Regions from separate parts of the Lactobacillus sp. VURO6/B1 (VP7) genome, predicted to be linked through region 1. Evidence: predicted binding sites of a transcription regulator. Region 1 holds the regulator's gene; each other region holds the start of a gene.
What was found. The regulator HrcA, encoded in region 1, represses chaperone genes, less so after heat shock. The targets are predictions, from matches to a motif close to TTAGCACTCNNNNNNNNNGAGTGCTAA.

Region 1 (3,217 bases):
CTTTGTCTTATCAACTAAATCAGCAGTTAATTCGTCAAATTTCGCTCTAGTTAAATCAGCTTCCAAATGTAATGGTCCAGATTCACCAGCAGAAATAAATGGTAATGAGATATGAGTTGAAGATACGCCAGACAAATCTTTCTTAGCTTTTTCAGCGGCATCCTTTAGCCTTTGTAAAGCCATTTTATCTTTAGAAAGGTCGACTCCATTTTCATCTTTAAAATTCTTGATCAGCCAATCAATAATTTTATTATCGAAGTCATCGCCACCAAGGTGAGTATCACCGTTAGTTGAAAGTACCTGGAAGACTCCGTCACCTAATTGCAAAACAGAAACATCAAAGGTACCACCACCAAGGTCATAAACCAGAACTTTTTCATCTTCAGCATCTTTATCAAGGCCATAAGCAAGTGAAGATGCAGTAGGCTCGTTAATTATTCTCTTAACATCAAGGCCAGCAATTTTACCAGCATCCTTAGTAGCTTGACGCTGAGCATCATTAAAGTATGCAGGAACGGTAATGACTGCTTCGGTAACCTTCTCACCAAGATAATCTTCAGAGAATTTCTTGATATATTGCAAAATCATAGCGGAAATTTCTTGAGGTGTGTATGCTTTATCACCAATCTTGACCTTATAATCAGCTTCACCCATGTGACGCTTAATTGAAGAAATAGTATTAGGATTAGTAATTGCTTGTCTCTTAGCAACTTCTCCGACTTGAATTTCTCCATCTTTGAAAGCGACTACTGATGGAGTAGTACGATTTCCTTCTGGGTTGGTAATAATTTTTGGTTCCTTACCCTCAAGAACAGCAACTGCTGAGTTGGTAGTTCCGAGGTCAATTCCGATAACTTTTGACATTGATATGCTTCCTTTCAATTATTGTGCTACAACAACCATCGCTGGTCTTAAAGTACGATCTTTGTATAAGTATCCTTTTTGCAAAACCCGCACAACATGATCTTTTTGATCATCATTTTCAGCTTCAACTGTTTGAACAGCTTGGTGCAAATTGGGATCAAACTTCACACCTTCAGCAGTGATTTCACTGATTCCGTGATCTTTCATGGCTTTAACCAGAGAATCAAGTGTCATTTGCACTCCCTTTTTAAGCTGCTTTGAAGCTTCATCATCAACCTTTGTTGCCAAAGCTCTTTCTAAATTATCCATCGCTGGTAAAACATCTTTAGCTAAAGATTGTGATTCATATTTAATAAGCTGCGCTCTTTCATTATTATACCGATTTTGCATATTTTGCATTTCTGCTTGACTGCGCAAGTACTTATCTTCCAAGTCGTCTTTATCTTTTTGCAACTGAGTCAAATTGTGTTGCAATTTACTTTCTAAAGACTCAGGTTTCTTTTTTGCGTTAGCCTTAGCTTGAGAATCCTTTTTAACTTCTTTTGATTCAGTTGTTTCTTTTTGCTCTTTTTTTGAATTTTTACTATGAATTTCTTCCTTACTCACGGCTAACCTCCTTTATTTGAATCTACCATAATAATCAAGCAACTTTTTAGACAACTCGTTTCTAAAATATTCAAGTAATCCTATAACTTGAGAATACGGCATATTATCAGGGCCAAGTAAAGCAATTATCCCTTTTCCGTGGGTACCAACACTATACTCTGCCGTAAGCAGACTATAATCCTTTAATAGATCATTGGACAGTTCAGATCCTAGGCTAACCCGAACAGGATAGCGGTCACTTTTAGAATTTTGCTCGCGATCCAAAAGACTGGACATCAAATCATTATGCTCAATCATTTCATATAATGATCGCAAATTAGAAACATCGCTTAAAGAAATGTTATTGAGTAAATTAATCTGACCATCGACATACATTTGCTCGCTGGCAGCATCACTAATCACATCTTCAACTAAGTCTATTAATTCAGAAACATGAGCAGCTTTTAGCTTTTTACCTAGGGCCTTTTTGAGAAAACCTGGTGTAACTTGATCTAGCGTTTTTCCAACTAATTCATCGTTAATCATACGTACGGCCCGTTCAATGTCATCACCATGAATATTGTTTGGTAAGTTATAAACTTGGTCATGAACATCACCATCACTAGTACCTAGAATGGCCATAATTTGTCTGCTAAACAAAGGCACAATACGAAAGCCAGTAATAGTTAAATCACTATTCTCAGGCCCTTCCGCGAATGCAGTGTAATTTGTTAAGTCAGACAAAATTTTAACCGCTTCCTGTACGATGTCATTTACTTGATGGAACGGCTGATCAAGCTGATTAATGATTTTCTTGTAAACAGAAGATGAAATTTGCAACGGCTCAACTAAATTGTCAAGATAGTAACGGTAGCCCTCTGTTGAAGGTACTCGACCACTTGACAAATGAGTTTTTTCAATCAAACCCTTATCTTCTAAAATCGCCATTTCATTACGAATAGTTGCACTCGAAACTTTGATAGGCAATTGATTCATCACTGTTTTAGAGCCAACAGGATCATGTGTCTGCGTAAAATCATTGATAATAGTTTTTAAAATTAATTCTTGACGTTCGGTCAACATAAATATCGCCCTCACTTTTAGCACTCAATCCTATCAGGTGCTAACAATTAATATGATACTAGCTTTTAGCAGAATGTCAAGTTGAGTGCTAACTTTTTTACCAAAAACTCTCGTCTCTTTAAAAGCAATCAATCTAATCAATATTTGCAAAATAAGTCTTAATTTCTGACTCGTCAGCGCTCATTTGTTTTTTTAGATCCTTCAAGTTATTAAATTTAATTTCGCCACGAGTATACTTATACCATTTAATTATTATTTCTTCATCATAGGCTTCTTGATCAAATCCAAATAAATTCGATTCAATATATAGCTTTTTACCTTCATTAATCGTGACATTGTAGCCCACACTTGTCATAGACTCATACCACTTACCTTTAATCTTGGTTTTAGTAGCATATACTCCAATTTTAGGAACAACCTTGTCCTTAGGCCAAACTAGATTTGCAGTAGGAAAACCAAGCTTATGGCCATTACGTAAACCGTGACCCACATAACCGGACATAACATACGGAAAACCTAATAACTTTGCGGCCAATTCCATATCTCCATTGGTGATGGCCCTTTTGATTTCGGTAGAGCCTATTTTTTGGCCATCACACGACTGTTTTGGAACATCAATAATAGCAAATCTTCCCTTAGCAAATTTGGGGAAGTTTTTCATATTGGCAATCTGTTTGGGACCATA
Region 2 (3,217 bases), on a different contig from region 1:
TCGTTATCAGTCATGCCTTCAAAAATTGTAATGAACTTTTGAGCAGTTTCATCAAGTGCAGCTTCACTGTTAACTTTTTGCTCTTTGATTTCATTTTCGATGGCACCAGTAAATTCAGGATCATTTAAGATCATCAGGTGAGCTTCAAAAACTTGAGCTTCATCTTCACCTAAACTCTTTTTTGCGCTATCACGGATTTTTTCAACTTCAGCAGTTGCTACTGAAATTGCCTTCTTGTAGCGTGCTAACTCACTTTCAACATCGCTAACCGTAGTTTTTGAAAATGAAAGATCAGGTTCAACCAAGAGATAGGCTGGTGCTACAGCAATACCATCACTTGCAGCAATTCCTTTTAAAGTCTTGGTCATTATTCAGCTAAACCCTCTTTTTTCATTGTTTCAGAAATAGCGTTGATTGCGTCTTTTTCATCATCACCATCAGCACTGATTGTGACATCAGCATTTTTACCAACTCCGAGTGACATGACACCCATGATTGATTTCAAGTTAACTGATTTACCATTGTATTCCAAGTTGATATCTGAACCAAACTTAGAAGCTGCTTGTACTAGCAATGTAGCTGGACGAGCATGAATACCTGTTTCTGCAACAACATGAAAATCGCGTTTTTCCATTATATATATCTCCTTTTAATTCAAAAAATCAAAACGGTAGTAAATACCTATTCGCTTACTTAGACTATCATTTTTTTGTGAATTAGACAACATAAATGTAACAGTTTACATCATTAAACTCCAGTCTTGGACTGCGAATAAATTATTTTACCACCCCGCAAGGCCTTTCCCGTTATGTTTTGCCTCTTACCAAAAGACCTTAATGCAGATTGAAATTCAAAAGCGTTTTGAGGATCAACTTCATAATGATCTAGTTCACCATCTGCCAACTGCTCAAGAATTTTTTGATAATCCAACTTTACCACCGCTTTTTATTTATATTATTTAAGCAACATTTTTGATTTTGCTTACATGTATTTTAGCATATTTAGCATACTTACAAATAATAAGATCCAAGTTTTAGCACTTGATTATTCCGAGTGCTAATTATATAATTTAGTAAACTGATATGAAAGGCGGTAATACAATGCTTTGTCAAAACTGTCAAAAACGACCAGCTTCCATTCACTTATTTGCAAAGGTTAATGGACAAAGTCGCGAAATTAATTTATGCGGACAATGTTATCAACAACTTAAACAACAAGGAAATATTAATATGAATAATGACAATAATGGCTTTTTTGGTGATTTTAGCGACCTGTTTAATTACAATGGCAACGCTGGAAATCCAGGAGATCCAAGAATGAATAATGGCGGACCTGGCAATGCCAATGGCAATAATGGTGCCGATGGTGGTCGTTCACTTTTAGATCAATATGGAACAGATCTAACTGCGCTGGCAAGAAAGGGCAAGATTGATCCAGTCATTGGTCGCGATAAGGAAATCGCACGTGTGATTGAAATTTTAAACCGCAGAACAAAAAACAACCCAGTTTTAATTGGTGAAGCCGGTGTCGGTAAAACTGCCGTGGTCGAAGGCTTAGCTCAACAAATTGTCGATGGCTCAGTTCCCGCCAAGCTGCAAGACAAAAGAATAATCTCATTGAATGTAGTTTCTTTAGTACAAGGTACAGGCATTCGCGGTCAATTTGAACAGCGTATGCAGCAACTTCTTAAAGAAGTAGAAAATCACGACGATATCATTCTCTTTATTGATGAGATTCACGAAATAGTTGGCGCAGGCAATGCTGAAGGCGGAATGGATGCAGGCAATATTATCAAACCTGCTCTTGCCCGCGGTGATTTACAACTAGTTGGTGCGACAACCTTAAAGGAATATCGTGAAATTGAAAAAGATTCTGCTTTAGCAAGACGTTTCCAACCCGTTGACGTTAAAGAGCCTTCGGTTCAAGAAACTATCCGGATCTTAAAGGGTATTCAAAAGCGCTATGAAGATTACCATCACGTTCACTACACTGATGATGCCATTAAAGCTGCTGCTGAACTATCTGAGCGGTATATCCAGGACAGATTTTTACCTGATAAAGCAATCGATTTGCTTGATGAAGCAGGTTCACGCATGAATCTGACAATACCATATGTTGATAAAGATAAAATGAAAGAACGGATTGATGCAGCCCAAAAACTAAAGCAAGAATCTTTAAAGAACGAAGATTACGAAAAAGCTGCTTACTACCGCGATCAAATTGAAAAATATAATAAGATGAAAGATCAAAAGGTTGATCCGGATAAATCGCCAGTGATCACCAGTAAAATTATGAATAAAATCGTGGAAGAAAAAACTGGCATTCCTGTGGGCGATTTGCAAAAGCAGGAAGAAAACCAGCTGCAAAATCTGGCACCAAACCTGAAAGCTCACGTCATTGGCCAAGACAAGGCTGTTGATAAACTGGCTCGGGCAATTAGGCGTAACAGAATTGGCTTTAACAAATCTGGTCGTCCTATAGGCTCTTTCTTATTTGTTGGACCAACTGGAGTCGGTAAAACTGAATTGGCTAAGCAGTTGGCCAAGCAAATGTTTGGTTCAGAAAATGCTCTAATTCGTTTCGACATGTCAGAATATATGGAATCATATTCAGTTTCCAAATTGATTGGTTCGGCACCTGGCTATGTCGGCTATGAAGAAGCTGGTCAATTAACTGAACGTGTACGTCGTCATCCGTATAGTTTGATCTTGCTAGACGAAATTGAAAAAGCTGATCCAGCAGTTATGAATCTTTTCCTGCAGATATTAGATGATGGTCGCCTTACCGATTCTCAAGGCAGAACGGTATCATTCAAAGATACAATTATTATCATGACTTCTAATGCCGGTCAGGGTATTAAAAACGCCAGTGTAGGTTTCGCTGCTGAAAATGCTAAAGATAAACCTGATAGTGCTAGAAATTCAATGAGTCAGTTCTTTAAGCCAGAATTCTTAAACCGTTTAGACGACGTGATCGAATTCAACGAATTAACTAAGGATGACTTAGTGAAAATTGTCAACTTAATGCTCACTGATGTTAACAACATGGTTAAGAACCAAGGCTTACAAATCACCGTTAGTGAAGATGCTAAGAAGAAACTGGTTGAAGAAGGTTACAATCCTGCTATGGGTGCAAGACCATTACGTAGAACTATTCAGGAGGAAATTGAAGACAAGGTTGCTGACTACAAACTTGATCATTCAACTGCCAAGAATTT
Region 3 (3,217 bases), on a different contig from region 1:
ACTTTAGGTGAATTAGAGCACTATATGGATAAGATTTTAGCTAGTTTGCCACAAGACATGCAGGACTTAGCAGCAAATTTAACGGGTGAATTGCTGCACCAAGTAAAACCTTTATTAAAATTAGGACTAGATTATTTGAGCATAGATAGACAAGCAAGCAGTCTTTCCACTGGGGAACTTCAACGTATCCAGCTTGGCAGAACGCTACGTACCGAAACTACAGGAGTGCTCTATGTTTTAGATGAACCATCGGTTGGCTTACACCCTGACAATGTAGCTGGGCTAATTGATGTATTTCATGAATTGGTTAATCAAGGCAATTCTTTAGTTGTTGTTGACCATGAAACTGCCATTATTAATGCGGCTGATTGGGTGATTGAAATTGGTCCAGGTTCAGGTAGTCAGGGTGGAAGAATTATTTCCCAGGGAATACCTAAAGAGATAGAACATGACAAAAGATCTTTGATTGGGCCTTATTTAACAGGTAAGGCACCACTATTTGTTCGCCCCAGGGCTGATAAAAACCAAATTTTTAAACGCGGCAAAGTAGAACTTGATGTTACTGAACGTTTTAACTTAAGAAACTTGCATGTGCAAATACCTGTCAATCGTTTAACTTCTGTTACTGGATTTTCGGGTGCTGGTAAAACTACTTTAATTCTTGATTCCTTAATTCCAGCGCTTAAAGCACAGAAAAATCAAAATGATGGGCCTAGTTGGGTTAAGAACTTAAAGAATGGTGACATTAAAAATATAGTTAGTGTTGATTCTACGCCAGTTGGTAAAAATCAGCGCTCAACTGTTGCAACATATACAGATGTTATGGACAACTTGCGTAAGCTTTTCGCCAAACAACCATTGGCTAAAAAGTTAAAATATCGCGCGTCTCATTTTTCATATAATAATAAAGAAGGTGCATGCCCTGCATGTGGTGGTACAGGTGTGATTGCACTTGATATTCAATATTTACCTGACATGGTTGAAACATGCTCTGTCTGTGGAGGCCATCGTTTCAATCAAAAAGTTTTGCAGGTAAAATGGCACAACTTGAGTATTGCTGATGTTTTAGATTACTCAGTAGATGATGCCTTAAAAGAAGAAATTTTTCAAGAAGTGCCAAAAATTAATAAAACAATTACAACATTGCGTGACATGGGATTAGGTTATCTTCATTTAGGAGAATCTACTCCGGCTTTGTCAGGAGGAGAAGCACAGCGCTTAAAGTTAACTAGCCATATTCATCAAAGACAAAAAGGTACTTTATTTGTTTTTGATGAGCCAACAGTAGGTTTGCATCCACAAGATGTTAGAACCCTCTTACAAGTGTTTCAAAGACTGCTTGAACAAGAAGGCACTATTATTACTATTACGCATGACCTGGATATTATGGCTAACAGTGACTATATGATTGATATGGGACCTAGAGGAGGACAACAAGGAGGAAAAATTATTGCAAGTGGTGTACCTGTGGATATTTCTCGAAAATCTAATAGTTTGACTGGTAAATATTTAGCAAAGCAGTTTAATTTATATCAAAAATAGAAAGCAAAAGTCCTAAAAGTAGCGATTAATGTAACTTTTAGGGCTTTTTTGCTTCTTGTGGAAAAAATTCCAATCCTGTGGAAAAAATTAATCAAAACTATTGCTTTCTGTGGATAACCTGCTATAATATTATATGTAAGCAATTAGCAGTCGAACGCTACGAGTGCTAATTACAAATTTATAACCTATCAAAGGGGTGTTTACATATGGCATATTTTGATAATGATTTTGACGATTTATTTAACGAATTAAACAATTCTTTCTTTAACAATACTAATGATAATGGTGGAGCTATTCCTATTCACTATTCAAGCAGTATGAATATTTCACCGCAAGATATAACTCAAAATGGACAAATGGGGCAAAAGCAAGGTCAAAAACCAATTGGGGTTGATCTGGTTGAACAGGCTAAGAAGAATAAATACGATCCTGTTATTGGGCGTGACGAACAAATTCAGGAAGTTATAGAGATTCTAAGTCGGCGCAAAAAGAACAATCCAGTTTTAGTTGGACCAGCAGGTGTAGGTAAAACTGCCATTGTAGAAGGATTGGCACAAAAGATTGCTGCAGGCGATGTTCCGGACAAGATGAAAGACAAGCATATTATTGCAATCAACATTAATGATATGGTTGCTGGATCAAGTTTGCGTGGTAGCTTTGAAGAGCGCCTGAAAAAAGTGATCGACGAAGCTAAGAAAAATCCTAATATTATCTTATTTATTGATGAATTACATAATATTGTCGGAGCAGGGTCAACTGACTCTGAAAATAACAATGGTGACGCTGCTAATATTTTGAAACCGGCTTTGGCTAGTGGCGACTTGAATCTGATTGGTGCAACGACTACGAGTGAGTACCGCAGGATTGAAAATGATGCGGCATTAGCACGTAGGTTCCAGCCTGTACAAGTTCCAGAACCATCTGCTGCAGTGACTGTCGAAATTTTGGAGGGTCTCAAAGATAAGTACGAAGCTTTCCATCATGTGAAATATAATGATAGTGCCTTAAAGCTTGCAGTCACGTTGTCACAGCGTTATATTCAAGGACGCTATTTACCTGACAAAGCCATTGATTTAATGGATGAAGCAGGTGCCAAAAAGGGTCTCGACACTATTCCTGATGATGAAGCAACTTTAAAGAAGCGGATTAAAAAGCTGGAAAGTGAAAAAGAAACTGCTGCCAAAAAGGAAGATTACAGTAAAGCAAGTGAGCTGAAAAAGAAGATTGAAGAGTTGCGCGACAAAGCTGATCATGTAGATGATGAAGCGACTCCACATGTTACTGATGAAGATATCTATGCTTTGATTGAAGCCAAGACAAAGATTCCAATGAGTGAATTGCACGCAAGTGCAGGACAAAAGAACCTTGATTTAGCTGAAAAATTAAAGAAAGTGGTTATTGATCAGGATAATGCGGTTGATGTCATTACTGATGCAATTGCCCGTAAACAAGTTTTCAAAGACAATGATCGTCCTACTGGGACATTCTTGTTAACCGGACCTACTGGTGTAGGTAAAACGGAATTAGCTAAACAACTGGCCATCCAACTATTTGGTGGTGAAAATCATCTTATTAGACTTGATATGTCTGAATATCAAGATCAAATGGCAGTTAACAAACTAATTGGTTCTGCTCCAGGTTATGTTGGCTACGGTGAAGGCGGTCAGTTGACTGA
Region 4 (3,217 bases), on a different contig from region 1:
TACGACCTTGGTTAATGGTGCCAAAATAGATATGTCCAAGTTTAATCCTAAAGATTATGATGCCTACCTAGAACCTGTAAAAAATGATTTCAAAGGGTTACGTGAGCAGGGCTGCCGCGTGATCACTGATGATTTTATTGACCAACATAGTGGCTTGGTTTTTCATGATGGCAGAAAAGTAGCTAAGGAAATCATCAACTTGGCTTATGCTGCAATGACTCGCAGGAAGGAATAACTAACAATGGCAAGCTATGCAAGTAATGTGAAAAAAGAGTTGACCTCACTACCTATTCATCCTGAACATGCTAAGGCAGAATTAGCTGCTTTTTTGCGCATGAATGGCGTTTTAAATTTTCACGAGCATCAGTTTAGCCTTGATATTACTACTGAAAACCCTGCAATTGCTAGACGGATTTTTTCTTTAATAAAGACTGCGTATAAAGTTGAACCACAACTAATAGTTTCACGCAAAATGAAGCTTAAGAAAAATAACCAATACCTGGTACGATTGCAGAATCATGTCAAAGAAATACTGAATAATTTAGAAATTTTAACACCTACGTTAAATTTAATTACCAGAATTCCAGAGAGGATTATTAAATCACGTGAAGGGGCAATGTCATACCTTAGGGGTGCATTTTTGGCAAGCGGTAGCGTGAATAATCCTAATACCAGTCGATATCATTTAGAGATTTATTCTATTTATCAAAATCATAATGATGATCTACTCAAGATTATGAATGATCGCTTTAATTTAAATGCTAAAAGCACAAAAAGGCGACGAGGCTATATTGTATACCTGAAAGAAGCCGAAAAAATTGGTGACTTTTTACATATCGTGGGGGCTTTAAATGCAATGCTGTCTTTTGAGGATCTGCGTATTATGCGTGATATGCGTAATTCTGTCAACCGGCTTGTTAATTGTGATACAGCCAATTTAAAAAAGACTGCAAATGCAGCAGCGAAACAGGTTGAAGACATAGAACTAATTGAGCGCAAAATTGGCTTAGAAAATATTCCTGAAAAGTTGCAGGGATTGGCTAGACTACGATTAGAGGAACCGGAACTGTCACTGAAAGAAATAGCGCAGCAGGTTCCGGACGGTCCAATATCAAAATCAGGAGTCAATCATCGTTTTAAAAAAATTCATGATATAGCAGAAAACATTCAGAAATAAAAAAAGAAACTCATCCATGTGAATGAGTTTCTTTTTTTAATACAAGTTAATTGCTAAAGCTTATTTCTTTTGGTTAACCATAATTTCATCGATTAAACCATAGTCTTTAGCTTGCTGTGCGGTCATGTAATTGTCCCGCTCAGTGTCCTTTTGAATTTTTTCTAAGGGCTGACCAGTAGTTTCATGCAAAATTCTGTTAATCTTTTCACGGCTCTTTAAAATTTCATTGGCAGCAATTTGAATGTCTGTTTGCTGACCCTGTGCACCACCTAAAGGCTGGTGAATTAGAACCGTTGAATTAGGTAATGCAAAACGTTTACCTTTTGCACCACTAGTCAGTAAAATGGAAGCCATAGAGGCTGCCATACCGATAGCGATGGTTGAAACATCAGATTTAATAAAATTCATGGTATCCATGATTGCTAAGCCAGAAGTGATTACACCACCTGGTGAGTTAATGTAAAGTGAAATATCCTTGGTGTTGTCTTGGGCATCAAGAAATAGTAATTGTGCAATAATTGAATTTGCCATATCATCGTTAATTTCACCACTTAACATGATGATTCTGTCTTTCAATAAACGTGAATATATGTCATATGCGCGTTCGCCGCGTGCAGTTTGTTCAATAACTGTAGGTACAAGCATCTTTCTACCTCCTAAATATAATTAGCACTCTATCAAGTACAGTGCTAATTAAATCACTTACATTACTTGCTGTCAATGAAAGTGTATTAAAATTGTATTCTTTTTAATAAGGTTTTTATTATATAATTTAGATGTAAACTTAAATATTGGAGGATATATTTTGAAGCTTTATAAGAAAACAATAACCTATTTGCTGACTTTAGTTGCCGGATTATTGATCTATACCGGTTTGTCAACTACATCAGTTGCGGCAGATTCCAGTAGCACTCAGCCGCCAGTTCAAGATGATAGTAATAAATCATCGAATAGCTCAACTGATGCAAATTCTGATAATACTGATGCCAATAAATCAGGTCAAACTGATCAAAATGGTACAGATGATCAGGATAATACTAAGCCTAAACCCAAACAGGTTGTTACCGGTTTTGCTATGATGACAAAAGTTGCCGGTAATAAGAACTATAAGGTTTGGAAAGAAGTTAAAGACGGCAAAGTTAATACTAAAGTAGCTGATGGCATAAATTTTCAGTATAGTCATATTCAGTCAGATCAACTGATCGAAACCAAGAAATATCGCTATTGGCGTATTTATGTTAATGGTCGTGAAGTAGGCTATGTAAATGAAAATTACTTTGACAGAAACAAAATCGCTGTTCCTAAAACTGTCACTTTGGTCCGCAATGAGTTTTATAACTTTTCACCAAAAGATGCAATTTCATATGTCACTAACAGTATGGGAACTGTGATTGACAATAGTCAAGTTATTGTGTCAAAGGATAGTATAAATTGTGGTACGCCAAAAACATATAAAGTTAAATATACCTATGGGGATGCGACTGCTACAGTTAAAATAACGGTTAGAAAGAGCACTAAAGAGGGAGTTGTTAATCCTGATACTTTTAATTCCTTCCCTGCTCAACCAGGTACAAATGATTATCAAGCTTGGAAAACTCATTATGGCTCATCCTTAAACTACGTTAGTCCAACAGAGTATAGTCCTGAAGATAGTAAACATACCTTAACTAGTGGTGACTTGACACTGAAAACCAAGTTTTATCAACCAGTTTTATTAAGTGTTGCAGATCCAACCGATGATAACATCAATCGTGTCGGTCATATTCCAGAAGGAGTAACCGTTTCTGATGGGTGGGCCTATACCAGTCTTTTGAGTCATACAGATGTGATGTCTGGGCACATTGTAGGCTATGATTTGAACAAATTAACTAGTCCATATAATGCGCAGCACCTACTTGATATGACCCAAAAGAAGTTTAACAATTACGTTAAACATATCAAAGTTAGTCCGTATATTCCAATCGGCCACGGCCAAGCTATGGGTTCAAGCGACAAATACATTTATGTTTTAAACAACGACAATACTTTAAAAGACACAAA

Region 2: a site for HrcA is predicted at 1,034-1,060, ahead of ACZ2M0_RS01760 (ATP-dependent Clp protease ATP-binding subunit). Genes of this name have one in related genera too.
Region 3: a site for HrcA is predicted at 1,686-1,712, ahead of ACZ2M0_RS04040 (ATP-dependent Clp protease ATP-binding subunit). Genes of this name have one in related genera too.
Region 4: a site for HrcA is predicted at 1,844-1,870, ahead of clpP (ATP-dependent Clp endopeptidase proteolytic subunit ClpP). Genes of this name have one in related genera too.

Annotation. Positions count from the first base shown of each region.
Region 1 covers NZ_JBVOWJ010000010.1:15,416-18,632, forward strand. The annotation lists gene dnaK (molecular chaperone DnaK) at 1-864, opposite strand, end outside; gene grpE (nucleotide exchange factor GrpE) at 883-1,470, opposite strand; gene hrcA (heat-inducible transcriptional repressor HrcA) at 1,483-2,532, opposite strand; gene ribF (riboflavin biosynthesis protein RibF) at 2,666-3,217, opposite strand, start outside.
Region 2 covers NZ_JBVOWJ010000002.1:123,015-126,231, reverse strand. The annotation lists gene ptsP (phosphoenolpyruvate--protein phosphotransferase) at 1-368, opposite strand, end outside; gene ACZ2M0_RS01770 (phosphocarrier protein HPr) at 368-634, opposite strand; gene ACZ2M0_RS01765 (hypothetical protein) at 748-930, opposite strand; gene ACZ2M0_RS01760 (ATP-dependent Clp protease ATP-binding subunit) at 1,101-3,217, shown strand, end outside.
Region 3 covers NZ_JBVOWJ010000005.1:108,017-111,233, reverse strand. The annotation lists partial or broken gene ACZ2M0_RS04045 (AAA family ATPase) at 1-1,542, shown strand, start outside; gene ACZ2M0_RS04040 (ATP-dependent Clp protease ATP-binding subunit) at 1,749-3,217, shown strand, end outside.
Region 4 covers NZ_JBVOWJ010000002.1:178,972-182,188, forward strand. The annotation lists gene ACZ2M0_RS02000 (gluconeogenesis factor YvcK family protein) at 1-235, shown strand, start outside; gene whiA (DNA-binding protein WhiA) at 242-1,177, shown strand; gene clpP (ATP-dependent Clp endopeptidase proteolytic subunit ClpP) at 1,238-1,822, opposite strand; gene ACZ2M0_RS02015 (SH3-like domain-containing protein) at 1,983-3,217, shown strand, end outside.